Linked DNA regions of Duganella dendranthematis. Each later gene encodes a partner of the first gene's protein in a complex. Links are inferred from orthologs where the notes say so. Each region holds a gene or a part of one and is shown on either strand. Other genes may lie near its edges.

Region 1 (10,274 bases):
TCGCCGGCCTCGCGCTTCTGCGCCAGGTTGCTGAGCGCGACGATCAGGTCGCCGCGCACGGTGCAGCAGATGCAGCCATTGTTCATTTCAACGATTTGCTCGCCGGTATCCCGCACCAGGATTTCATTGTCGATGTTTTCCTCGCCGAATTCGTTCTCGATCACGGCGATGCGCATGCCGTGATCTTCTTGCAAGATGCGGTTGAGCAGCGTGGTCTTGCCGGCGCCGAGGAAGCCGGTCAGGATGGTGGTAGGGATCATGGTGGTTGTCTTTAATTCAAAATGCGGAAATGCAATCGGCTGATTATGCCGGAATTCTGCGGCGGCTAGCAATTCGTCCAATTGAGCAATATCAGCACGCGTGTGCTACTTCACCTTGGCGCGCGGGTGGGCCTTGTCGTAGACCTCGGCCAGATGCTGGAAATCCAGCGCCGTGTAGACCTGCGTCGAGCTGATGCTGGCGTGGCCCAGCATTTCCTGCACCGCCCGCAAGTCGCCCGACGATTGCAGCACATGCGAGGCAAACGAGTGGCGCAGCATGTGCGGATGGACGTGCACCGGCGCGCCGTTGGCCACGCCGTGGGTCTGCAGCCGCTGCTGGATCACGCGCGGCGAGACGCGGCTGCCGCGCGTGCTGAGGAACAGCGCGTCGCTGCCATCGACGGGCACCGGCCGCACCGCCAGCCACGCTTGCAGCGCGGCCAGCGCGGCGCTGCCGACCGGCACTGTGCGGCGCTTGTTGCCTTTGCCGGTGACCAGCACTTCGCGGTTGTCGAGGTCGACCCAGCCGAGGCTGTCCTTGTGCGGCGTCAGGTCGAGTCCGGCCAGTTCGGACACCCGCAGGCCGCTGGAATATAGCAGTTCGAACATGGCGCGGTTGCACAGGTCGGCCGGTTCGGCGCCGTTGCCGGCCGCCGGCCTGCCTGGCGCCACCAGTTGCACGGCATCGTCCACCGACAGCGCGCGCGGCAGCGTCCTGGCCCGTTTGGGGGCGCGCACGCCCTGCACCGGGTTGGCCGCCAGCGGGATTTGTTCGCCCAGCCAGTTGAAAAAGCCGCGCCAGCTGGACAGCTTGCGGGCAATCGAGCGGGGATCGAGTTCCTGCGCGTGCAGTTTGGCGGTCAGCCGGCGCACCGCATGGTGGTCCAGCTGCGGCCAGCTGGTGTCGCCGGTCAGCGTCACCAGCGCTTGCAGGTCGCGGGCGTAGGCGGCGCAGGTGTGCGGCGACAGCTGGCGCACGCCCTTGAGTTGGGCGATATAGGCGTCGATCCAGGCCAGCTTGCTGTCTGGAGCGTCGCTCATGGTGTTGCTCAGGCCAGCAGCCAGGCCAGCGCGGTGCTGGAGGTTTCGCCGATGTGGACCAGGAAGTCGGTGGCCATCAGCCCGGTGAAGCGGTTGGCGTCCTGCGACCCCATGATCAGCAGGCCGAACGCCTGTTTGTCGCCCGGCTTGCGCAGCGGGATGATGACGGTCGACACCACGGCGGACGGATCGTCCAGCCAGCGCACCGCTTCAAAGTCCTTGTTGGCGCCGCAGTACGGAGCCAGCAGGCTGTTGGCGAAGATGCGCGCGTCTTCCGACACGCCCTTGACGAACCACTCGTCGGCGTAATCCGGCGCCGCGCCCCAGATGCGCACGGTCACTTGCGGCACCTCGAAGCTGTTTTTCAGGCCGCTGGTGACCGAGTGTGGCATCGAGCCCACATCTTCCGCTTGCAGCAGCACCTGGGTCCAGCGGTGGAACTTGTTGGCGATGGCTTCGTTTTCCGACGCCAGGCGCATCAGGTTGCTCATGCGCAGTTCCAGCGTTTTGTATTTGTCGCGCAACACTTCCATCTGGCGTTCCTGCAGCGAGACGGCGCGGCCCGTCAGCGGACTGGCCAGTTTGATTTCACCCAGCAAGTCGGCGTGTTCTTCGAAGAATTGCGGGTGGTCGGTCAGGTATTGCGCGACGAGTGTGGAATCCAGTGGGGCGGTCATGAGGTACTTTGTAGGCGAGGTTGGTGTGCAATTTTAAACGAAAAAAAACGGGCATGGTGGACCCATGCCCGTGATTCCCCAACTCGCACCGGCAGTTCTGTGACTGCGCCCGCTCAGAAGTTGTGGTGGATACCGACGCTGTAGAAATTGAAGGTGGTGGTGGCGGTCGCTTTGCGGCGCGTGCCGTCCACATAGACATAGGTGCGCGGCGACAGGTTGTAGTCGTAGCCGAGCGAGAATTGCTTGGTCTTGGCGATGGTCGGCACGTTGAGCGCATTGTCCGGCGTCTTGCGGCCGATGCCGGCGCGTACCAGGCCGAGGCCGATGTTGTAGTTGGCGCCGATCATCCAGGCCTTGGTGATCGGGTTGATCGGCAGGCTGAAGTCCTGATCCTGGCGCTGGTAGGTGGCCATCAGCTTGAGGTCGTTGATCGGCTTGAACGAGGCGCCGACCGACCACAGCTTGGTGGCCACGGCGTTGCGCTCGTAGGCGGCGTAGGCGGCAAACGGTCCCTGGGTGGCGGTGGCGCTGACCGAGTACGGATACTTGGCCGCCATGCTGTTGGCCGGGAACTGCGGCGCGGTGGTGGTGCCGCGGCCGATGATGACTGGATTGTTGTTGGCTTCGCGGCTGGCCACGGTGACGTTCAGCTGGAAGATGTTGCCGATCACGGGCGTGTTGTAGAACACGGCGTTGGAGAAGCGGTTCAGCGAGTTGCCGGCCACGCTCATCGGATCGCTGGTGTAGCCGGCCACTTGCAGGTCGGTCTGGTAGCCGGCCACGGCCGGCATGCCGGACCATGGTTCGAAGGCGGTGCTGGTTTCCTGGAAGGCGGTCAGGCCACGGCCGAGGCGCAGCGTGCCGAAGTCGCCTTGCAGGCCGACCCGGCTCTGACCCTGGAACAGCGGCCGCACCGTGTTTTCGATGACGCCGGTGTCGGGCTCATAGCGGATTTCCAGTTGGAACAGGGCTTTCAGGCCGCTGCCCAGGTCTTCCACGCCACGGAAGCCGAGCTTGTTGTTATCGCGCTTGCCGACTGCGGTCACGTCAGTATCGGTGCGGCGCGATATGCCGGCGTCCAGTGTGCCATAGATGGTGACCGACGATTGCGCCACCGCGCCCGAGGTCACACCCATGAGCACACCCGTGAGTGCCAGAGCCACCAGAGTTTTTTTCATTTTTTTTCCTTTATAAGTGTACTTCTCATCCCCGCTGTTGCATGACCGGTTGCTTAAACCTTAATGGTTGCTTGGACCGGTGGCGCCGGAATGGTCGATTGGGACGGCTTGTTTTGGTCGAAAGCCGCGCAAGGCCAACTTCTTGTTGTATTTTTGAAACGCTTGTTTGCCGTGGTATTCGGCCCAGGTTGGACGGCATTTTCTTTCAGCCGGGCATGAAAACAGTTCTAGCGTACAGGCGAGGGAGGGGGGCGCCGCTTGTGGCAAATCAAGCCCACCCGCATATTGTTTTAGCGTGTGGCGCGGATGGCACGCTACACTAGGATACAAATGGCGCCGCAGATAACACAGCGGCGCATCCCACTTCGATGACATGCATAACAAGAGACAATGGCAAATCGAGAAGAGTTAGGGATCATCAGGGGCGCCCGCGCCGGAGACGCGGACTGCCAACTGGCGCTGGGCAAGCTGTATCTGTTCGGTGGCGCCAGCCTGCCACTTAACGTGCCGACCGCGCTGCACTGGCTGGCGCGCGCCGCGCGCCAGGAGCGCGATGACGCCTGGCGTCTGATCGGCAACCACATTCCGTTTGAAATCGCCCGCAACGCGCTGCCGGAGGTGCTGTGCTGGTATCAACGCGCTAGTGACGCCGGCAGCGCAGCGGCCGCGCTGGTGCTGGCGGAATTGCAGCAGACGGCGCCGCCGGCCAGCATGCCGGTGCACCACCAGCCCTTGCCCGAGTGCGGGGCCCGCCCATCCATATTGCATCCGGCTGCGGCGCCGGCGCTGCCCACGCTAGCCGGTGACCTGGCGCTGACGACGGAACAGGCGGCGCAACTGGAACAACTGTGGCGCCATCACCACGCGGCATTTCTGCAACAGGCCCGGTCCTTGCTGCGCCCTTTGCTGGCGCGCGCGCCGGCCGACGCCGAAGCAGCGCGCATGGCCGAGTGGCAAGCGGGACCGCAGTTGCTGGGCTTGCTGGCGCGCTGCGCCGCACTGCTGCCAGCGGATGGCGTCGACGCCGAATTGCAGCATTGCCGCGAACTGGCCGCCCATGGCGGCGAGCGCAACGCCCAGCTGGCGCTGGGCCTGTGGTTCGCGCGCATGGACAGCGACGGCAAGCGCCAGGGCCAGGGCATTGCCGCCGTCAACTTCAAGCGCGCCATCCGCTGGCTGACGCTGGCCGGCGAACAAGGCCTGGCGGAGGCGTGGTTCGCGTTGTCGCGCATCTATCTGAAACCGGAGTTTTCGCAGCGCTGCGTGGCCGAAGCACAAGGCTATCTGGAACGCGCCGCCGACATGGGGCATTGCGCCGCCCAGCTGGAATGCGGCATGTACGCCTGGCGCAACCGCCGCACCGACCAGCACAGCGATGTGCGCGCGGCCTACTGGCTGCAAAAGGCGGCGTCCCAAGGTTGTCCGGAGGCGGAAGCGGCGCTGGCGCGGGTGGCGGCTGCGCCCAAGGAACTAGACTGGATGACCAGTGCCATCACCTGTTTAACGCGGGAATTGTCGGAGAGTCAGCCGCTGCTGGCGGCGCGGCTGGAGTTGGCCGCGCTGTTCGGCCTGAGCCGGGCGGAAGCGTTGCTGCTGGATGTGAAAGCGGCCGATCATGGCCATTGCCTGGTGGTGGATATCCGCGCCAGCTATGGCCGCAGCAAGCGCCGGCTGGTGCTGCTGCGCACGGCGCGCGAGCGGCAGGCGCTGGACCGCATCGTGCGCCTGTTCGAGTCGATCGACAGCGGGCCGGACGGGCTGGAAGGCAATTACCGCCAGCGCCTGTACCGGCTCAAGACCTGGCTGCCGGATGATTTGATGGCAGCCTAGATGCCTTAGATTTCGATTTCGCCTTCGAACACCGTCACGGCTGGACCGGTCAGGAATACTGGCTGGCCTTCGCCGGCCCAGCTGATCGACAACTGGCCGCCGCGCGCATCGACGCGCACCGGGCTGTCCAGCAGGCCGCGCCGGATGCCGGCCACGGCCGCCGCACAGGCGCCAGTGCCGCACGCCAGCGTCTCGCCGACGCCGCGTTCAAACACGCGCAGCTTCACATGCTGGCGGCTCAGCACCTGCATGAAGCCGGCGTTGACGCGGTTCGGGAAGCGGGCGTGATGCTCGATCAGCGGACCGGTCAGTTCCACCGGCGCCGTCTCCACATCGTCCACTACCTGTACCGCATGCGGATTGCCCATCGATACCGCCGAAATCAGTACGCTCTCGCGCGTGCCCCCCAGTTCCAGCACCAGCGGCCACAGCGTATCGTCACCCTGTTTTTCGCCGTGCAGGCCTTCCGTGTCGAACGGCACGCGGCCCGGCTCTAGCACAGGCGCCCCATGTCGACCGTGATGCTGCCGTTGGCTTCCAGCCGCGGCACGATCACGCCGGCCTTGGTCTGCACGGTGATCGATTGCTTGTCGGTCAGCCCCTTTTCCGACACGAACTTGACGAAGGCGCGCGAGCCGTTGCCGCATTGCTCCACTTCGCCGCCGTCGGCGTTGAAGATGCGATAGCGGAAATCGCAACCGGCATCGGTCGGCTTTTCCACCAGCAGGATCTGGTCGGCGCCGACGCCGAAGCGGCGGTCGCCCAGCAAGCGCCACTGCGCCGGCGTGAAGTCGATCTGCTGGGTGACGCCGTCGATGACGACGAAGTCATTGCCGGCGCCGTGCATTTTGGTGAATTTGAGTTTCATGGGTAGCTTATTTTTTGCTGTACAGCGAAGGCTCGCCGTTCGGGCGGGTCTTGAAGCGTTTGTGGGTCCAGAAATATTCGGCCGGGGATTCGCGCACGCGTTCCTCGATGAACTGATTCATGCGGCGGGTGGCGGCCACCATATCCTCGCCCGGATAATTGTCCCACACTGGATAGAATTTGACACGCCATCCCTGATAATTCGGCAGGAAGGTGGCGATCACCGGCATCACCTGGGCGCCGGTGGTGGCGGCAATGCGGGCGGTGGCGGTCAGCGTGGCGGCCTGGATGCCGAAGAAGGGCACGAACTCGGCATCCTTCTCGCCGAAATCCATGTCCGGCAACATGAAGTAGGGCAGCTTGTCGCGCAGCGCGCGCAGGATGGGCTTGATGCCGTCCTGGCGGGTGAACAGCTTGACCGGCTTGAAGCGGGCACGGCCGGCGCGCAGCACCTGGTCGAAGGCGGCGTTCTTCTGCGTCACGTACATCGATGAGGCGGACGCTTCCATGGCGATGGCGGCGCCGGCCACGTCCAGGCAGACGAAGTGCGGGCACAGCAGGATGGTTGGCTTGCTGGTCATCTCGGCCACCGGGATTACGCCGTTGGGCTCGATCTGGATCAGGCGCTTGAGGCGCGCTTCCGGCGCCCACCACAAAATCGCCCGTTCCCACACGCTGCGCGAGTAGGCCTGAAAGTGGCGGCGGGCGATATCGACCCGCTCGGCCTCGCTCAGTTCCGGCATGGTCAGGCGCAGATTGGTCAGCGCGATATGACGGCGCGAACGCAGCGTCGCAAACAACAGGCTGCCGATGGCGGCGCCAAAGCGTCCCAGCAGCGGCAGCGGCAGCCAGTGCAGCAGCCACATCAATCCCAATGTCAGTTTCATGCGTGTTCTCCCGCCACCGGTGCGGCGACGCCGTGCGGCACCTTGTAGCGGTTATAGCTCCAGTAATATTGCGACGGATTGCGGGCGATCAGGCGCTCCATGGCGTGATTGATCGCTTGCGCCTGGGCGGCGCTGTCGCCGTCCAGGGTGCCGTCAAAGGGCACGAAGCGTACCACATAGCCGCGCCCGGCCGGCAGGCGCTCGGCGTAGGTGATGATGACGGTGGCGTTGCCCAGCAGGGCCAGCTTGGCCGGCAGGGTCATGCTGTAGGCGTTGCGGCCGAAGAAAGTGGCCCACACGCCTTCGCCTTCCTGCGGCACCTGGTCGGGCAGCACGCCGACCGGCTGGCCTTTCTTGAGGAACTTGGCCAGCATGCGCACGCCGGACATGGTGGCCGGCGCCAGCAGCAGATTCTTGCGCGCGCGCGCGCCTTCGATCAAGGGCTTGAGCGCCGCTTTTTTGGGGGGACGGTACATCACCATCAGCTCGGTGCGCAGGGCGATTTCCTGGGCCACAATCTCAAAGCAGCCCAGGTGCGGCGTCATGAAGACGATGCCGCGACCAGCGTCGAGCTCGGTTTGCACCAGCGCCCAGTTTTCCAACGTGGCGTGGCGCGACACGCGGGCCGGATCGGCGCACCAGATGAAGGGCAGCTCGAACATGCTTTTGCCGGCTTCGGCGACGGCGGCGTGCAGGTGCTGGCTGAAGCCGGCCTGGGCCAGGTTGTCGCGCAGGCGGTGGCGGTAGGATGGCGACACCCAGTACACCAGCCAGCCCAGCGCGGCGCCGGCCGCATGCAGCGCGGAGAGAGGAAAGATCGACAAAAAACGGAAAAATGGAACCAGCATCGGAAAATTGCCCTGTATCGAAAGCAAGCTTTTTTAAAAAAGCGTAAAATACCACGTTAAGCAGTAACCGCTGAGTTAATGACAACTTGCGACGCGGGATATAAATATCGCTAAAGCGTCGCAAGCCGTGTTGGTATGCGACCGTATTATTCACACCATATCAGGAGCTTGCGATGTCTAATGATTATCTTTTCACTTCGGAATCCGTCTCGGAAGGTCACCCGGACAAGGTCGCCGACCAAATTTCCGACGCCATCCTCGACGCGATCCTGGCCCAGGACCCGAAAGCCCGTGTCGCAGCCGAAACGCTGTGCAACACCGGTCTGGTCGTGCTGGCCGGTGAAATCACCACCCACGCCAACGTCGACTACATCCAGGTTGCCCGCGAAACCATCAAACGCATCGGCTACGACAATACCGACTACGGTATCGACTACCGCGGTTGCGCCGTGCTGGTGGCCTACGACAAGCAGTCGCCGGACATCGCCCAGGGCGTTGACGAAGGCGCCGGCCTGGACCTGGACCAAGGTGCTGGCGACCAGGGCCTGATGTTCGGCTACGCCTGCGACGAAACCGCCGAGCTGATGCCAGCCGCGATCCACTACGCCCACCGCCTGGTCGAGCGCCAGTCGCAGCTGCGCAAGGATGGCCGTCTGCCATGGCTGCGTCCGGATGCCAAGTCGCAAGTCACGCTGCGTTATGTGAATGGCCGCCCGGTGGCGGTGGATACCGTGGTGCTGTCGACCCAGCACGCGCCGGAAATGCTGCACAAGCAGATTGAAGAAGCGGTGATCGAAGAGATCATCAAGCCGGTGCTGCCGAAAGAGTGGCTGCAAGACACCAAATACCTGGTCAACCCGACCGGCCGTTTCGTCATCGGCGGCCCGCAGGGTGACTGCGGCCTGACCGGTCGCAAGATTATCGTTGACACCTACGGCGGCGCTTCGCCACACGGCGGTGGCGCGTTCTCGGGCAAGGATCCATCGAAGGTCGACCGTTCGGCAGCGTATGCCGCCCGTTACGTGGCCAAGAACGTGGTGGCGGCTGGTCTGGCGCGTCAGTGCCAGGTGCAGGTGTCGTACGCGATCGGCGTGGCGCGTCCGATCAACATCACCGTGTACACCGAAGGCACCGGCGTGATCCCGGACGAGAAAATCGCCCAGCTGGTGCAGGAGCACTTCGACCTGCGTCCGAAAGGCATCGTGCAGATGCTGGACCTGCTGCGTCCGATCTACGCCAAGACCGCCGCTTACGGCCACTTCGGCCGCGAAGAGCCGGAATTCTCGTGGGAGCGCACCGACAAAGCCGCGATCCTGCGCGCTGCCGCCGGCCTGAAATAAGCAGCCTCGGCAGTAGCCAGCAGTGACAACGCCCCGGACTCCGGGGCGTTTTTATTTGGGCCGAGCCGGTGGTGGTGGTGGTGGTTTTGGCGGCAAATACCTGCGCCGGAAATCATCGTTCATGATCGCTCCTTCTCAGCGTTGCGAAGTGTTGATTGCTATGTTGAGCTTTTCTTGTACGTTGGTGCGTATTTTTTCTGTCAGCAGTAGATCGTGTTGCAACTTACTGTATTCGCTGCCGTATTTGTCGCGCAATCCGAGTAATTTTTTCTCAAATTCGGTGATGGAAAATACGGCATTGACCTTCATCCGCACGATCAAACTTTCGATATTGACAGCCAGTAACGTCAAACTCGTCGCGGCAGTCGCGTGACGGTTGATTTTTTCTGCGACGGAGAGTTGCCTTGAAACGATTGCAAGCAGCGCACTGGCAGAAGTAAAAACCGGCCATAGAAAAGTATAGTCGCTGTTCTTCCAGAATACGAGACCAGCCAACGCGCCTCCGCCCGATGAGATTGCGACGGCAATTTTTGTGATGCTGTCCAACCAAGTCCAGCGTGCCAGCAACGCCTGCTCAATGCCTGCGGTATAGCGTGTGTTGTACAGTAAGTCGTGGGTCTCATCCCAAACGGCATCGCGTGGATCTATGTCCATAATGGAATTCGCGGGCAAAAGAGCACACTATAGGACGGTGGCGCTGTCGCCCCTCTGCGTTGGCGCAAACGGGCGGATTGTTGTCGCCATCGCCGGCTAACGATGCTAAAATGCACGTTCCGAGGAGCGCTGCGACGAACTAGCTTTCGCCAGGCTCGGAGATCCAAACCGCGCTCACGTTACTTTTTTCAACACATGAAAGGAGGGCGTGATGAACGCCGTACTCAAAACCGCTCAAGACTACCTGGTCGCCGATATCTCGCTGGCGCCATGGGGCAACAAAGAAATCAAGATTGCCGAAACTGAAATGCCTGGCCTGATGGCGATCCGCGAGGAATTCGCCGCCGCCCAGACGCTGAAAGGCGCCCGCATCACCGGTTCGCTGCACATGACCATCCAGACCGCCGTGCTGATCCAGACGCTGGAAGCGCTGGGCGCCGAAGTGCGCTGGGCTTCGTGCAATATCTACTCGACCCAGGACCACGCCGCCGCCGCCATCGCCGCCAACGGCACGCCGGTGTTCGCCATCAAGGGCGAAACCCTGGACGAATACTGGGACTACACCCACCGCATCTTCGAATGGCCAAACGACGCCGCCGGCAACCCGGTCTACTCGAATATGATCCTCGACGACGGCGGCGACGCCACGCTGCTGCTGCACCTCGGCGCGCGCGCGGAAAAAGACATCTCGG
Region 2 (13,039 bases), 1.7 Mb from region 1 along the record:
TCATCATGGACTTTATGGTGATGATGCCGCTGGCGCCGCAATTGATGCGGGCGTTCGCCATCGAGCCGGCGGCGGTGTCGGGCGCGGTCTCGGCCTACGCCTGGTGCGCCGGCATATCCGGGCTGGCGGCGGCGATGTATATCGACCGCTTCGACCGCAAGAAGCTGCTGCTGGTGGTGTTTGCGCTGTTTACGCTGTCCAACCTGGCGTGCGCGGCGGCGCCGAACTTCCATGTGCTGGTGCTGTCGCGCGCCTTTGCCGGCTTGAGTGGCGGCATCCTCGGCGCCATCGTCATGGCCATCATCGGCGACCTGATTCCGGCCAACCGCCGTGGCGCCGCCACCGGCATCGTGATGACGTCGTTCAGCATGGCCTCGGTGCTGGGCGTGCCGACCGGCGTGATGCTGGCCGCGCATTACGGCTGGGCGTCGCCGTTCTATATTCTGGTCATTTGCTCGCTGCCGATTCTGCTGCTGGCGGCGCGCGTGCTGCCGGCGCTGGACAGCCATATGCCGAACAACACGCCGTTGTCGGCGGTGCTGCCCAACCTGCTCGCGCTGTACAAGAAGCGCGAGCATCTGAAGGCCTTCCTGCTGTCGGTAGTCAACATGATGACGGGCATGATGGTGATTCCGTTTATTTCGCCGGTGCTGGTCAACAACGTCGGCTTGCAGCCGGCCGAGATCACCTATGTCTATCTGGCCGGCGGCCTGGCGACTTTCTTCACCGCGCGCCGCATCGGTACGTGGTCGGACCGTTACGGCGCACAGAAGGTGTACCGCATCGTCTCGCTGCTGTTCATCTTGCCGGTGCTGTTCATCACCCATATGCCGGTGCTGCCGCTGGTGGGCGTGATGCTGTTCTTCCCGTTCTTCATGGTACTGGCGTCGGGCCGCAATATTCCGATGCAGGCGCTGATGACCACGGTGCCGGAGCCGGCACGACGCGGCGCCTTCCTCAGCGCGAACGCGGCGATCCAGCAAGTGGGCACCGGCGTCGGCGCGTTGCTGGGCGGGCTAACCTTGCATACGCAGGCGTCGGGCCACATCGCCGGTTACGGTCTGAACGGCTGGATTGCGGCCGGGCTGTCCTTGTTGACGGTGCTGTGGGTCGGGCAGGTACGCGGCGCCGCGCCAGCGGCGGCGCCGGTAGGGGTGAAAGCGGCTTAGTTGGCCGGCTGGCTGTCGAATGCGGTGCGCTTGGCTGGATGCTTTTCGCGGCGCCAGCGCGCCAGGCTGATGACTTCGTCGTTGGCGCCGTCTTCGACCAGGATCTCATCGTCGCTGGACGACACCAGGAAGCTTTCCCAGCGCAGCGCCGACTCGGCACTGTTTTCCACAAAGCTGAACTGCCAGTAGTTTTTGCCGTTTAGCTTGCGTGGCACCGGATCGTATTCCAGCAGGCCGCCGTGGGCCTTGCCGTTGGTGTTTTTCTCAATCAGCGCCGACCAGGCTTGCAGTTCCGGCAGCGACATCAAAGCCGCTGCGCCTTGTTCCTTGGTGCGCACGGCACGCGGCTCAGGCGGTGGCGCCGGGTCCTTGATCTCGGCCGGACGTGCTGGCGTCGCGGCCGGGACCGGCTTCTTGGCGACGGCTGCGCTGCTGGCGCTGGCCGACGACGCTGCGGGCACCTTGACCACGACCTGCGATTCGGCTGACGGGGCGCTGGCAAAATAGGCGGCAAAGCCCAGCGCGACAACCGCCGTGGCGACGCCGGCGATGACCAGTTTGCGGGAAGACTGCTTGCTTAATTCCATGAGGGGGATTCAGAAGACTGATTTTATAGTCGGCCATACTAAACCAAAGGCATCTTAGGGGCAACTTTTGCTCTTTTTTTACGCGTTTTGCATTGCTTTGTCGATAATGTTTCGTGGCTTCCCTATATTATTTTGGTATTACTCCGGCGAGATAATTCATTGGCTGTTGAGGGCGGATTTTCGTACCATCGTCGCAGCATCAGTAAAGGATATGCCTGTGAACAAGAATATTGTGGGAATCGATTGGGGCACCAGCAACCGGCGCGCCTATCTGATAGATCAATCGGGCGCCTGCCTGGCCGAGCATGAAGACGGCCAGGGCATGCTGGCCGTGGGCGGACGCGACCAGTTTGGCGCCTCGCTGGCCGGTCTGCTGGACGCGATGCAACTGCCGGCCGACGTGCCGGTGATCATGTCCGGCATGGTGGGCAGCGCCTCCGGCTGGCAGGAGGTCGATTACCTCGACGCCTCGGTGCCGCTGACGCAGTTGCCGCAGCACTTGGCGGCCGTCACCGATCCGGCCTGGGCCGGCCGTGCCACCATCGTGCCGGGCTATGTGTACCGCAACGGTGCTTCGTCCGATGTGATGCGCGGCGAGGAAACCCAGCTGCTGGGCGCGGTCGCGCAGGGCCACCGCGACGGCTGGCTGGTGCTGCCCGGCACCCACAGCAAGTGGGTGTTGCTGCGTGACGGCGTGATCCAGTCGTTTGCCACCTACATGACCGGCGAACTGTTTTCCATGCTGTCCAAGGGCGGCACCTTGTCGTCGATGATGGGCGGCGACAGTGCCGACGCCGACGGCTTTGCCACCGGCCTCAATCAGGCGGCGCGCAACGAACCGCTGTCGAATAGTCTGTTCCGCGTGCGCGCCGGCGTGGTGTCGCGCGCGGCGCCGGCACAGCAGGCGGCGGCCACCGTCAGCGGCCTGCTGATCGGCGCCGAGTTCGCCGCTGCGGCGCGTGCGGCCGAAGGGCAGGGCATTGCCGTGATCGGTTCGCCGGCGCTGGCGGCGCGCTATGCGCTGGCCGCGCAGCATTTCGGCTTGAACTGTAAGGTGCTCGACCCACATGCGGTGTATTGCACCGCCATTTCCCAATTCCTGAAAGCCTGACCATGACTACTGTTACCCATCCTGCCACGCCGCTGGTTGCCATCCTGCGCGGCTTGAATCCCGCCGAAGCGGTGGATGTCGCCAAGGTGCTGCATACGGCTGGCTTCCGCGCGCTGGAAGTGCCGCTGAACCGTCCGGGCGCGCTTGAGGCGATCGCCGCCATCGTCGCGCTGGAACTGCCCGATACGCTGGTCGGCGGTGGCACCATGCTCACCGTCGATCACGTGGACGCAGTCTTCGCAGCCGGTGGCCGCCTGCTGGTGTCGCCGAACTGCGTGCCGGCGGTGATCCGTCGCGCGGCCGAACTGGGCATGTACTGCGCACCAGGCGTGGCGACGCCAAGCGAGGCGTTTGCCGCGCTGGACGCCGGCGCCCACGCGCTGAAGATTTTCCCGGCCGAGTCGGTTGGCCACGGCGGCATCAAGGCGCTCAAGAGCGTGCTGCCGGCTGGTACGCCGGTGTGGCCGGTGGGCGGCGTGTCGCCGGAAACCATGGCCGACTGGGTCAAGGCCGGCGCCACCGGTTTCGGCATCGGCGGCGCGCTGTACACCCCGGGCGTGACGCTGGAGCAGCTGAAGGAGCGCGCGGAAGCGTTCGTTAGCACCTGGCGCGCTTTGGCCGTATGATGGCGGCTCTCTAATCTGAGGAACCGAACTGATGAGCAAGCATGATGTGCAGTGCCTGTGGGACCTGGGCGCACAACTGGGCGAAGGCCCGCTGTGGGTGGCGGAACAGAACCGCCTGTACTTTGTCGACCTGAAAAGCCAGAACCTGCACGCGGTCGATGTCGGCAGCGGCGAGCGCTACAGCTGGGCCATGCCGGACTACATCTGCTGGCTGATCGCACGCCGCGACGGCGACGGCTTCATGGCCGGCCTGCGCGACGGCATTGCCCGCGTGTGGCTGGAGCCTGAGCTGCGCATCGCGTATCTGCACCGTCCGTTCCCCGAGGATAGCGGCCTGCGCATGAACGATGCCAAGGTCGACAGCGCCGGCCGTATCTGGGCCGGTTCGATGCACAACACCGATTACGCGCAAGCGATCGGCACGCTGTTCCGCCTGGATACCGATCATCAGCTGCACGCTACCGAGAACGACTATCACATCTGCAACGGCCCGACCTTCAGTCTGGACGGCGCCACCATGTACCACACCGACAGCTACGAAGGCCGCACCTACGCCTATCCGCTGGCGGCCGACGGCACGCTGGGCGAGCCGCGCGTATGGCGCCAGTTCGGCGATGGCGAAGGTTCACCGGACGGCATGACGGTCGACAGCGAAGGCTGCGTGTGGATCGCGCAATGGGGTGGCAGCCGCGTCTGCCGTTACTCGGCGGATGGCGAGTTACTGGAGACCATCGCGGTGCCGGTGCGCAATCCGGCCTCGTGCACCTTCGGCGGCGACGATCTGAAAACGCTGTTCATCACCACCGCCAGCGAGGACAACACGCCCGAGCAACTGGCCGCTCATCCGCTGACCGGCGCCGTGTTTGCGGTACGGGTTGACGTTGCCGGCGTGCCGGCGGCGCGCTTCGGCTAAAATGCGGGCTTTAGTACAAGCCCGCCGCCATGCAAACTCCAGCACCTAAATATTTTCACTTTCACCCGGACGCCGACCTTCCTGTATTGGAAGGCCTGCGTGCGTTCAAAACCATTCTTGTCGCCGATGTTGAAGTGCAGGAAACCACCATGTGGGACATCAGCCGCTGGCTGATCGAGTCCGGCAGCCTGTATGTGCTGGTGTGGGGCAAGGACAGCGAACAATGGCGCGAGGCGGTCGAGGATGCGGCGCTGGAAGCCGTCAACTACGAAGACGTGGCGGAACAGCACCGCGTGCTGGTCACCGCGCATGAGGATGACGATCTGGAAGAAGTGTTCTGGTTCGCCCGCCACCGCGCGTCCCATCCGGCTGACCTGCAAGACACCCTCATCCTCCACATCGCCGACACCCCGCGCCGCGAAGAACTCGAAGACGCGTACAGCGACGCCTGAGTTGATCAGCCTCAGTCGCCGCCACGCTTCGTTGTGCTACAAGCGCAGGAGGAGGTGGCGACATGAACAGCAAGCGCATCTATTATTCCTGCAGTACGTGGCTGTCCTACCAGATCTGCCAGCATTATTATGGCCAGCGACATTACGCCTGGTGCGCACCCTTCTTCGACGCGGAATCTGTGTTCAGCCTGCCCAACTCGATCCCGCCGAGTTCGAATCCCCGCGCTATCTATTGGAGTCTCAAAAGGGATGTCGACGCTGGCGACCTTCACTCGGCAAAGATAGCGGACGTGCGGGACGGAATTGAACATGGAGCAGCCATCAAGCGCGCGGCTGGTATCATAACGCGATCGCAATACCTTCAAATCAAACGGATAGCACGGTTTGCTCACGTATCAGATTTTGTGCCACTAATGTTTGTTATTCCCTTGCATCCTGTTACCGGCAGAGTGAAGTTGGTTGATATCAGAAACAGGGCCAGTTCGTTATCCGAGGAATACATCATCACGGATCTGCCACGTCATCTGTTCGATGCGATTGAACTGTAACAGGGAGGATGACATGAACATACTTGCTTATGTTGAATCAGTACCTTATGACACAGCTATCGAAGCAATGTTCTACGTTCGGCGAGCATTTGAGCATGCGGCGTGGCCTAAGGAAATGCGACTGGATATCTTTACGGATCATCCCGATTGCGTGCCTGGCCCGGAGAGTCGGGCGCTAACGCTCGCAATTCTGGCGGGCATCGAAGCCGAGCAGCAAAAAGAAATTGATCAGCTGGATCAACAGACCATCCGGCACTACTCCATCGCCATGAGTGAAGCGAGTACCATCCTGAAAGAGCGCGATCCGGAAATGTACCCGGACAATGGCGAGGAGTTGCTGCGCCAGTTGCGCGCGGAATGGCCTCGCCACCGTTAGAACGTGATGCGCACGGACGGCGCGCTGCGCTTGGCCTCACCGTGGAACACCGCTTCGATGTTGTTGCCGGCCGGGTCGAGCACGAAGGCGGCGAAGTACCCGGGGTGGTAGGGACGTTCGCCCGGTGCGCCATTGTCCTTGCCGCCGGCGTCCAGGGCCGCGTGGTAGAACGCCTCCACCATCTTGCGGTCGCTGGCCTGAAACGCCAGGTGATGGCGGCCCGTCAGCACGCCTAGCGCCGCATCGCTGTCCGCGGTCGACACGAACAACTCATCAGCCCAAAAATAGTCGTCGCCGGCGCCACCCAGTGGGATGCCCAGCACGTCAAACACGGCGATATAGAATTTTTGCGTAGCGGGAAGGTCGGACACGACCAGGTGAATATGGTCGATCAAGCGGCCACGGTGCAGTTCTTGTGTTTCCATGCTGTACTCCTTCAGGCGAAGTTCATGGGAACGCAGATTGTAGTCCGAAAGCGCCTTTGGGACGCGCCACGATAGCGGTCGGGCGGTTATTTTGGGGCGCCGACAGGCGCGGCGGTCAGGACGTCATCGTCACTGCTCCACGCGGGCGACGTGACGGCGTAGAACGTCAGCGGCACGCCCTTGCTGGCGCGGATCGAGCGCACCGTGCTGGGCTGGATGACGATGTAGGAACCAGGCTTCACCGCCTGCACCTTGCTGTCGGTCCAGACCTCGCCCTCGCCGCTGAGCACGAAGAACGATTCCTCGCCCAGCTTGTTGTGGCTCCACGCGCTGGCCTTGCCGGGTTCGAGCCGGAACAGCGCCACGCTGACCTTGTCGCTGCGGGCGCCGGGGGGCGCGGTGCGGCCGCTCAGTTCCCACAGCGTGACGCCGGGCGCGGCGTGGATGGCATTCAGTTGGTCGGGATGCAGCACCGGCGGCACGTCCTGCGCCAGTGCGATGGCCGGCAGCGCGGCGAGCAAAAGAGGGAATAATTTCATGCGCATCAGTTTAGCAGATGCAAAAAAGCCCGCGTCGCCGAAGCTTCGCGGGCTCTTGTTGGCAGGCTAAGTCAGCCGGCCGGCAACATTACATCATGCCGTCCATGCCACCCATGCCGCCCATGCCACCCATACCGCCCATGCCGCCGGCTGGTTTGTCTTCGGTGACTTCAGCGATCATGCAGTCGGTGGTCAGCATCAGGCCAGCGATCGACGCTGCGTTTTGCAGTGCCGAGCGGGTGACTTTAGCTGGATCCAGCACGCCCATTTCAACCATGTCGCCGTAGGTGCCGTTGGCAGCGTTGTAACCGTAGTTACCGGTGCCAGCCAACACAGCAGCAACCACTACCGACGATTCTTCGCCAGCGTTTTGCACGATCATGCGCAGTGGCTCTTCCATGGCGCGCAGAACGATCTTGATACCTGCGTCCTGGTCTGGGTTGTCGCCTTTCAGGCCTTGTACCAGCGCACGAGCGCGCAGCAGGGCAACGCCGCCGCCTGGCACGATGCCTTCTTCCACGGCAGCGCGGGTAGCGTGCAGTGCATCTTCCACGCGGGCTTTTTTCTCTTTCATTTCAACTTCGGTAGCAGCACCGACTTTGATCACGGCAACGCCGCCGGCCAGCTTGGCCACGCGCTCTTGCAGTTTTTCACGGTCGTAGTCCGAGGTCGCTTCTTCGATCTGCACGCGGATTTGCTTGACGCGCGCTTCGATGTTAGCGGCTTGACCAGCGCCATCGATGATGATGGTGTTTTCTTTGCCGACTTCGATACGCTTGGCTTGACCCAGTTCTTCCAGGGTGATTTTTTCCAGGGTCAGGCCGATTTCTTCAGCAACTACCTGGCCGCCGGTCAGCACAGCGATGTCTTCCAGCATGGCTTTACGACGGTCGCCGAAGCCAGGAGCTTTGACAGCAACGGTTTTCAGGATGCCGCGGATGTTGTTGACCACCAGGGTAGCCAGTGCTTCGCCTTCGATGTCTTCAGCGATGATCAGCAGTGGACGGCCAGCTTTGGCGACTTGTTCCAGTACCGGCAGCAGGTCACGGATGTTCGAGATTTTCTTGTCGCACAGCAGGACGAATGGGCTGTCCAGCGCGGCAACTTGTTTCTCTTGATTGTTGATGAAGTATGGCGACAGGTAGCCGCGGTCGAACTGCATACCTTCAACGATGTCCAGCTCGTCGTTCAGCGATTTGCCGTCTTCCACGGTGATCACGCCTTCTTTGCCGACTTTTTCCATCGCTTCAGCGATACGCTCGCCGATCGAGGTGTCCGAGTTGGCCGAGATCGCGCCGACCTGGGCGATTTCTTTCGAGGTGGTGGTTGGCTTGGCGATTTTTTTCAGTTCTTCGACGGTCGCTGCAACAGCTTTGTCGATACCGCGCTTCAGGTCCATCGGGTTCATGCCGGCGGCAACGAACTTCATGCCTTCGCGCACGATGGCCTGGGCCAGCACGGTTGCGGTGGTGGTGCCATCGCCGGCGTTGTCGCTGGTACGGGAAGCAACTTCCTTGACCATTTGCGCGCCCATGTTCTGCAGCTTGTCTTTCAGTTCAACTTCTTTGGCAACGGATACGCCGTCTTTGGTGACGGTAGGGGCGCCGAACGAACGTTCCAGCACAACGTTGCGGCCTTTCGGGCCCAGGGTGACTTTAACGGCGTTAGCCAGGATGTTCACGCCTTCAACCATTTTGGCGCGCGCTGCGTCGCCGAAAATAACTTCTTTAGCTGCCATGTTTATTGCTCCTTGAGGTGTTGAGTGGGATCAGTCGGGACCAGGAATTACTTGGTGACGATCGCCATGATGTCTTCTTCGCGCATGACCATCAGTTCCTGGCCGTCGATCTTGACGGTCTGGCCGGCGTATTTGCCGAACAGGACGCGGTCGCCTACCTTGACATCCAGAGGACGGACTTTGCCATCTTCCAGGATCTTGCCATTGCCAACCGCCAGGACTTCGCCTTGATCTGGTTTTTCAGCAGCCGCATCAGGGATGATCAGGCCGGACGCAGTTTTGGTTTCCTGGTCGAGGCGTTTGACGATTACGCGATCGTTCAAAGGGCGAAGGTTCATACAAAACTCCTTAATTTTTAACAATGGTACAGTTGGTTGTCGTTTCAATCAGATTGCTACGACGGAAAGTTGAGCTGGGTGCTGTTAGCACTCCACCGTAACGAGTGCTAATTATAGGGACGACCTCGGTCCATTTCAAGGCGCACAAGCTTGCGAAGCATCAAATAAACATGAAAATAGTATCGATATGACTACAATGCATGATCTTCACCGCGAATTTGCGCCTCCTGAGCCGTTGCGCGGCGCCATCCGGTGCTTCTGGCACACCCGCCGCGCCGACCATGGACCGCGCTTCGAAATCATCCCGGATGGGTATGCGGAGATCATTTTTTACTTCGGTAGCTGTTATCTGGATGGCAAGCCACTGCCGTCGCCATTCCTGATGGGTTTGCTCAACCAGCCGCTGCATCTGACCACCGACGACGTGCTGGAGGTGATCGGCGTCCGCTGTTATCCGTGGACCGTGTTCGATTTGCTCGGCCTGCCGGCGGACAGGGATGGCTTGCGCGCGTTCGAGCATCCGGTGGCGGCGCTGCAACCGGCTTTGCAAGCCTGCGTGGCTGACGGGCGCATCGAGGATGCGGTGGCGCTGCTGGCGGATTACTTCAACGGCGCACAGCCGGCAGCGCTGGATCCTACGCTGTTCAAGGCCGGCGCGGCGATGCTGGAGGCGCGCGGCGTGCTGCCGGTCAGCGAGGTGGCCGCAGCGGCGCATGCGACGGTGCGCACGCTGGAGCGCAAGTTCAAGCAGTCGTCCGGGCATACGGTGAAGGACGTGTCCGGCCTGATGCGCTTTGAACAGGCGCGTAACCGGCTGTGGGCCGAGCCGGACATCAAGCTTGCCGACTTGGCGCAGGCGCTGGGCTACACCGACCAGTCGCACCTGAGCCGCGATTTCAAGCGCTACAGCGGCATGACGCCGGCGGCGTTCGCGCGCAAGCGAAGACCGTAATTTTTGTCGCGTTTGTACAATCCGGCCTGGCCCGCAGAATTTAGACTTGCGGGCATGAAAACTTATGACATCATTATTTCAGGCGCCGGTCCGGTCGGCCTGTTTCTCGCTTGCGAGCTGGCGCTGGCCGACTGTTCCGTACTGATTCTGGAGAAGGCGGAAGATCCGCACTCGCCGTTGAAGCAGATGCCCTTTGGCATACGAGGTCTGAACGCGCCGTCGATTGAGGCGCTGGATCGTCGCGGCCTGCTCGACCAGCTGGAAGTGCCTAAACGTGTCAAAAATCCGTTTGGTCATGTGGGCTCGGCGCAGGCGGGGCATTTTGCTGGTATTCCGTTTTTGTATGGCGATATCGATACCGCACAGTGGCCGCATCGGCTGCCCAGTTCCACGCCCACCAATATGATCTCTGAAATGGCGGAGACCGAAGCGGTGCTGACGCGTCGCGCACAGGCGCTGGGCGTTGAGATCCGGCGTGGCGTGGGCGTGACTGGCGTTGAGCAGGATGATGCTAGCGTTACGGTGAAGGCCGGCTACAGCAGCTTCCAGGGACTGTGGCTGGTGGGTTGCGACGGCGCGCGCAGCGTGGTGCGCAAGGAGGGCGGTTTCGAGTTCGCCGGCACCGAGCCGGAATTCACCGGCTACACGGTGAAGGTGGATTTCGCCAATCCGGAGCTGCTTAATTCCGGCCGCAACGTTACGCCGCGCGGCATGTACTTTCAAACGCAGCCCGGCTACCTGGCTATCCAGGATTTTGATGGCGGCGCGTTTCATCAGCGCGGCGAGGCGGTCACGCTGGCGCACGTGCAATCGGTGTTGCGCAGGATTTCGGCTACCGACATCACCATCAGCGCACTGCACGTCGCCACCACGTGGACTGACCGCGCGCGCCAGGCCACCAGCTACCGCAATGGCCGCATCCTGTTAGCCGGCGATGCCGCGCACATTCACTCTCCGCTGGGAGGGCAGGGCCTCAATCTGGGACTTGGCGACGCGATGAACCTAGGCTGGAAGCTGGCCGCCACCATACGCGGCGATGCACCGGACGGTCTGCTGGACAGCTACGAGGCCGAACGCCATCCGCTGGGCGTGCGTGTGCTGGACTGGTCGCGCGCGCAGGTTGCCATCATGCGTCCTGGCCCGGAAGCCAGCGCGCTGCATGCGATCTTCCGTGATTTGATCAAGACACGCGACGGCGCGACCTACATTGCCGGCCGTGTGTGGGGTATCACCACCAACAGCGTACCTAACTTTGAAATTGATGGCGTGACGGTGCAGGCACTGATGCGTGACGGGCTGGGCATGCTGCTGGACTTCGACGCCGATCCGGCGCTGCGCAGTTGGGCGACTTCGCATGCCGTCAAGTACGTGACGGGCAGCGTGCCGGACCGGCTGGGATACAGCGCATTGCTGGTGCGCCCGGATGGCGTGATTGCCTGGCGAGACGGCGACGGCGACCTTGCGCAGGCCGCCGCGCCGTGGTTCAACGTCGCTCGCCGCGCGTCTTGAGCTGGTCGAGCAGCACCGCGACCAGCAGAATCAGACCGCGCATCAGGTATTGGTAGAAGGCGTCGACGTCCAGCAGGTTCATGACGTTTTCCACAGTCCCCATAATCAGCACGCCGATCAGCACACCGAAGATGCGCGCCTTGCCGCCCTGGAGCGAGACGCCGCCCAGCACGCAGGCGGAGATCACGTCCAGCTCAAAGCCTTGCGCCGCGTTCGGCTGGCCGCTGGTAATGCGTGAGGCGAGGATCAGGCCCGCCATGGCGGTTACCACGCCTTGCAGCAGGAAGATCCACACGCGCAGTCGTTCGACGCGCACGCCGGCCAGCCGCGCGGCTTCTGGATTGCCGCCGATGGCCAGCGTGTTGCGGCCGAAGACCGTCTGGTTGAGCAGGATGCCGAAGACGACGAAGCAGGCGCCGGCCACCAGCACCGGCAGCGGCAGGCCGAAGATGCGGGTGTCGCCGAAGTCGATAAAGCTGTCGTCGTTGATGCCGACTGCCTGGCCTTTGGAGACGATGAAGGCCAGGCCGCGCACCATCAGCATGGTGGCCAGGGTGGCGATCAATGCGTTCACGCGCAGGTAGGCGATCAGGACGCCATTGAGGGCCCCGATCAGCGCACCGGCGCCCAGGCCGGCGGCGACGGCGATGGCGACGCTGCCGCTATGTTCCAGCACGATGGCGCCCAGCACGCCGGCGAAGGCGATGGTGGAGCCGACCGACAGGTCGAAATCGCGCGAGGCAAGGCACAGCATCATGGTGCAGGCGACCATGCCGATCTGCGCCACCGACAGCATCAGCCCGATGACGTTGGTCACGGAGAAGAAATTTTCCACCGTCGCCGACAACACGGCGAACAGCACCAGGTAGGCCAGCGGCATGCTGTATTCCGACAGCCATTGGCGCGAGATTAGCGGCGAGGCCGCAGCGGCGGGATTGAGTTGAGAGACGCTCATGCGATGCTCCGTGTAGGTTGGGCAGGCGATTCGATGTAGGCGGCCGGCGCGGTGGTGGAGGTGGCGGCGGCTGGCGTGGCGCCGTCAGGCAGGGCGAGGCGCAGGACTTCGGTTTCGTTGGCGTCTGCGCGCGACAGTTCGCCGCAGATGGCGCCTTCGCGCATGACGATTACGCGGTCGGCGATGCCCAGCACTTCCGGCAGTTCGCTCGACACCACGATCACGCAACAACCGCGTTCCGCCACTTCATGGATGATGCGGTAGATATCGTTCTTGGCGCCGACGTCGATGCCGCGCGTCGGCTCATCGAGTATCAGCACCTTCAGGCCCGGCTCCGCCAGCCAGCGCGCCAGAATCACCTTCTGCTGATTGCCGCCTGAGAGCAAACGTATCTCCTGCTGGCGATTGGGCGTCTTGATGCGCAGACGGGCGATGAATTCATCCGCCAGCGCCGCTTCGCGCTTGTGGCGCAGGAACACGCCGCCACGCAGATCATTCCTTCGCACGCTGATGTTGATGTTCTCCGCCACCGACGCCGTAGCAAGAATGCCTTGCTCCTTGCGGTCCTCCGGGCACAGCACGATGCCGGCGGCAATCGCATCCGCCGGACCGCCAGTGGCGACAGGCGCGCCATCCAGCAGCACCGTGCCGGCACTGCGCGCATCGGCGTTGTACAGCAGGCGCATTAACTCGCTGCGTCCCGCACCCACCAGGCCGAAGAAGCCCAGCACTTCGCCACCATGGACGCTGAAGCTTTGCGGTCCTTTAATATGCTTGCCATCGAGGCCTTGTACCTGCAGG

Evidence for each region.
Region 2: the proteins of metK (region 1) and groL are in contact, whole or in part, in a cryo-EM structure (PDB 8P4O), measured with the Escherichia coli proteins. The link is inferred for Duganella dendranthematis from one-to-one orthologs.

Annotation. Positions count from the first base shown.
Region 1 is NZ_CP051684.1:2,726,760-2,737,033, forward strand. The notes cover bases 6,942-9,844. They hold metK (methionine adenosyltransferase), read left to right. Parts: upstream 6,942-7,761; coding sequence 7,762-8,928; downstream 8,929-9,844. Other genes in these bases: HH213_RS12555 (lysophospholipid acyltransferase family protein), read right to left, coding at 6,942-7,588; HH213_RS12565 (hypothetical protein), read right to left, coding at 9,064-9,582; ahcY (adenosylhomocysteinase), read left to right, coding at 9,794-9,844. Also shown: HH213_RS12520 (CobW family GTP-binding protein), read right to left, coding at 1-260; HH213_RS12525 (tyrosine recombinase XerC), read right to left, coding at 366-1,301; HH213_RS12530 (DUF484 family protein), read right to left, coding at 1,310-1,978; HH213_RS12535 (porin), read right to left, coding at 2,092-3,156; HH213_RS12540 (tetratricopeptide repeat protein), read left to right, coding at 3,547-4,986; HH213_RS12550 (LpxL/LpxP family acyltransferase), read right to left, coding at 5,862-6,740; more of HH213_RS12555, read right to left, coding at 6,737-6,941; more of ahcY, read left to right, coding at 9,845-10,274. UniProt on the Escherichia coli protein: Catalyzes the formation of S-adenosylmethionine (AdoMet) from methionine and ATP.
Region 2 is NZ_CP051684.1:1,079,644-1,092,682, reverse strand. The notes cover bases 6,160-9,064. They hold groL (chaperonin GroEL), read right to left. Parts: upstream 8,485-9,064; coding sequence 6,835-8,484; downstream 6,160-6,834. Other genes in these bases: HH213_RS05100 (helix-turn-helix domain-containing protein), read left to right, coding at 9,019-9,064; groES (co-chaperone GroES), read right to left, coding at 8,532-8,822; HH213_RS05115 (cupin domain-containing protein), read right to left, coding at 6,294-6,746; HH213_RS05120 (VOC family protein), read right to left, coding at 6,160-6,207. Outside these bases: HH213_RS05160 (MFS transporter), read left to right, coding at 1-1,169; HH213_RS30040 (hypothetical protein), read right to left, coding at 1,166-1,756; HH213_RS05150 (2-dehydro-3-deoxygalactonokinase), read left to right, coding at 1,968-2,867; HH213_RS05145 (2-dehydro-3-deoxy-6-phosphogalactonate aldolase), read left to right, coding at 2,870-3,493; HH213_RS05140 (SMP-30/gluconolactonase/LRE family protein), read left to right, coding at 3,525-4,406; HH213_RS05135 (DUF7684 family protein), read left to right, coding at 4,436-4,858; HH213_RS05130 (hypothetical protein), read left to right, coding at 4,921-5,406; HH213_RS05125 (hypothetical protein), read left to right, coding at 5,420-5,782; more of HH213_RS05120, read right to left, coding at 5,779-6,159; more of HH213_RS05100, read left to right, coding at 9,065-9,774; HH213_RS05095 (FAD-dependent monooxygenase), read left to right, coding at 9,829-11,283; L-arabinose ABC transporter permease AraH, read right to left, coding at 11,258-12,238; L-arabinose ABC transporter ATP-binding protein AraG, read right to left, coding at 12,235-13,039.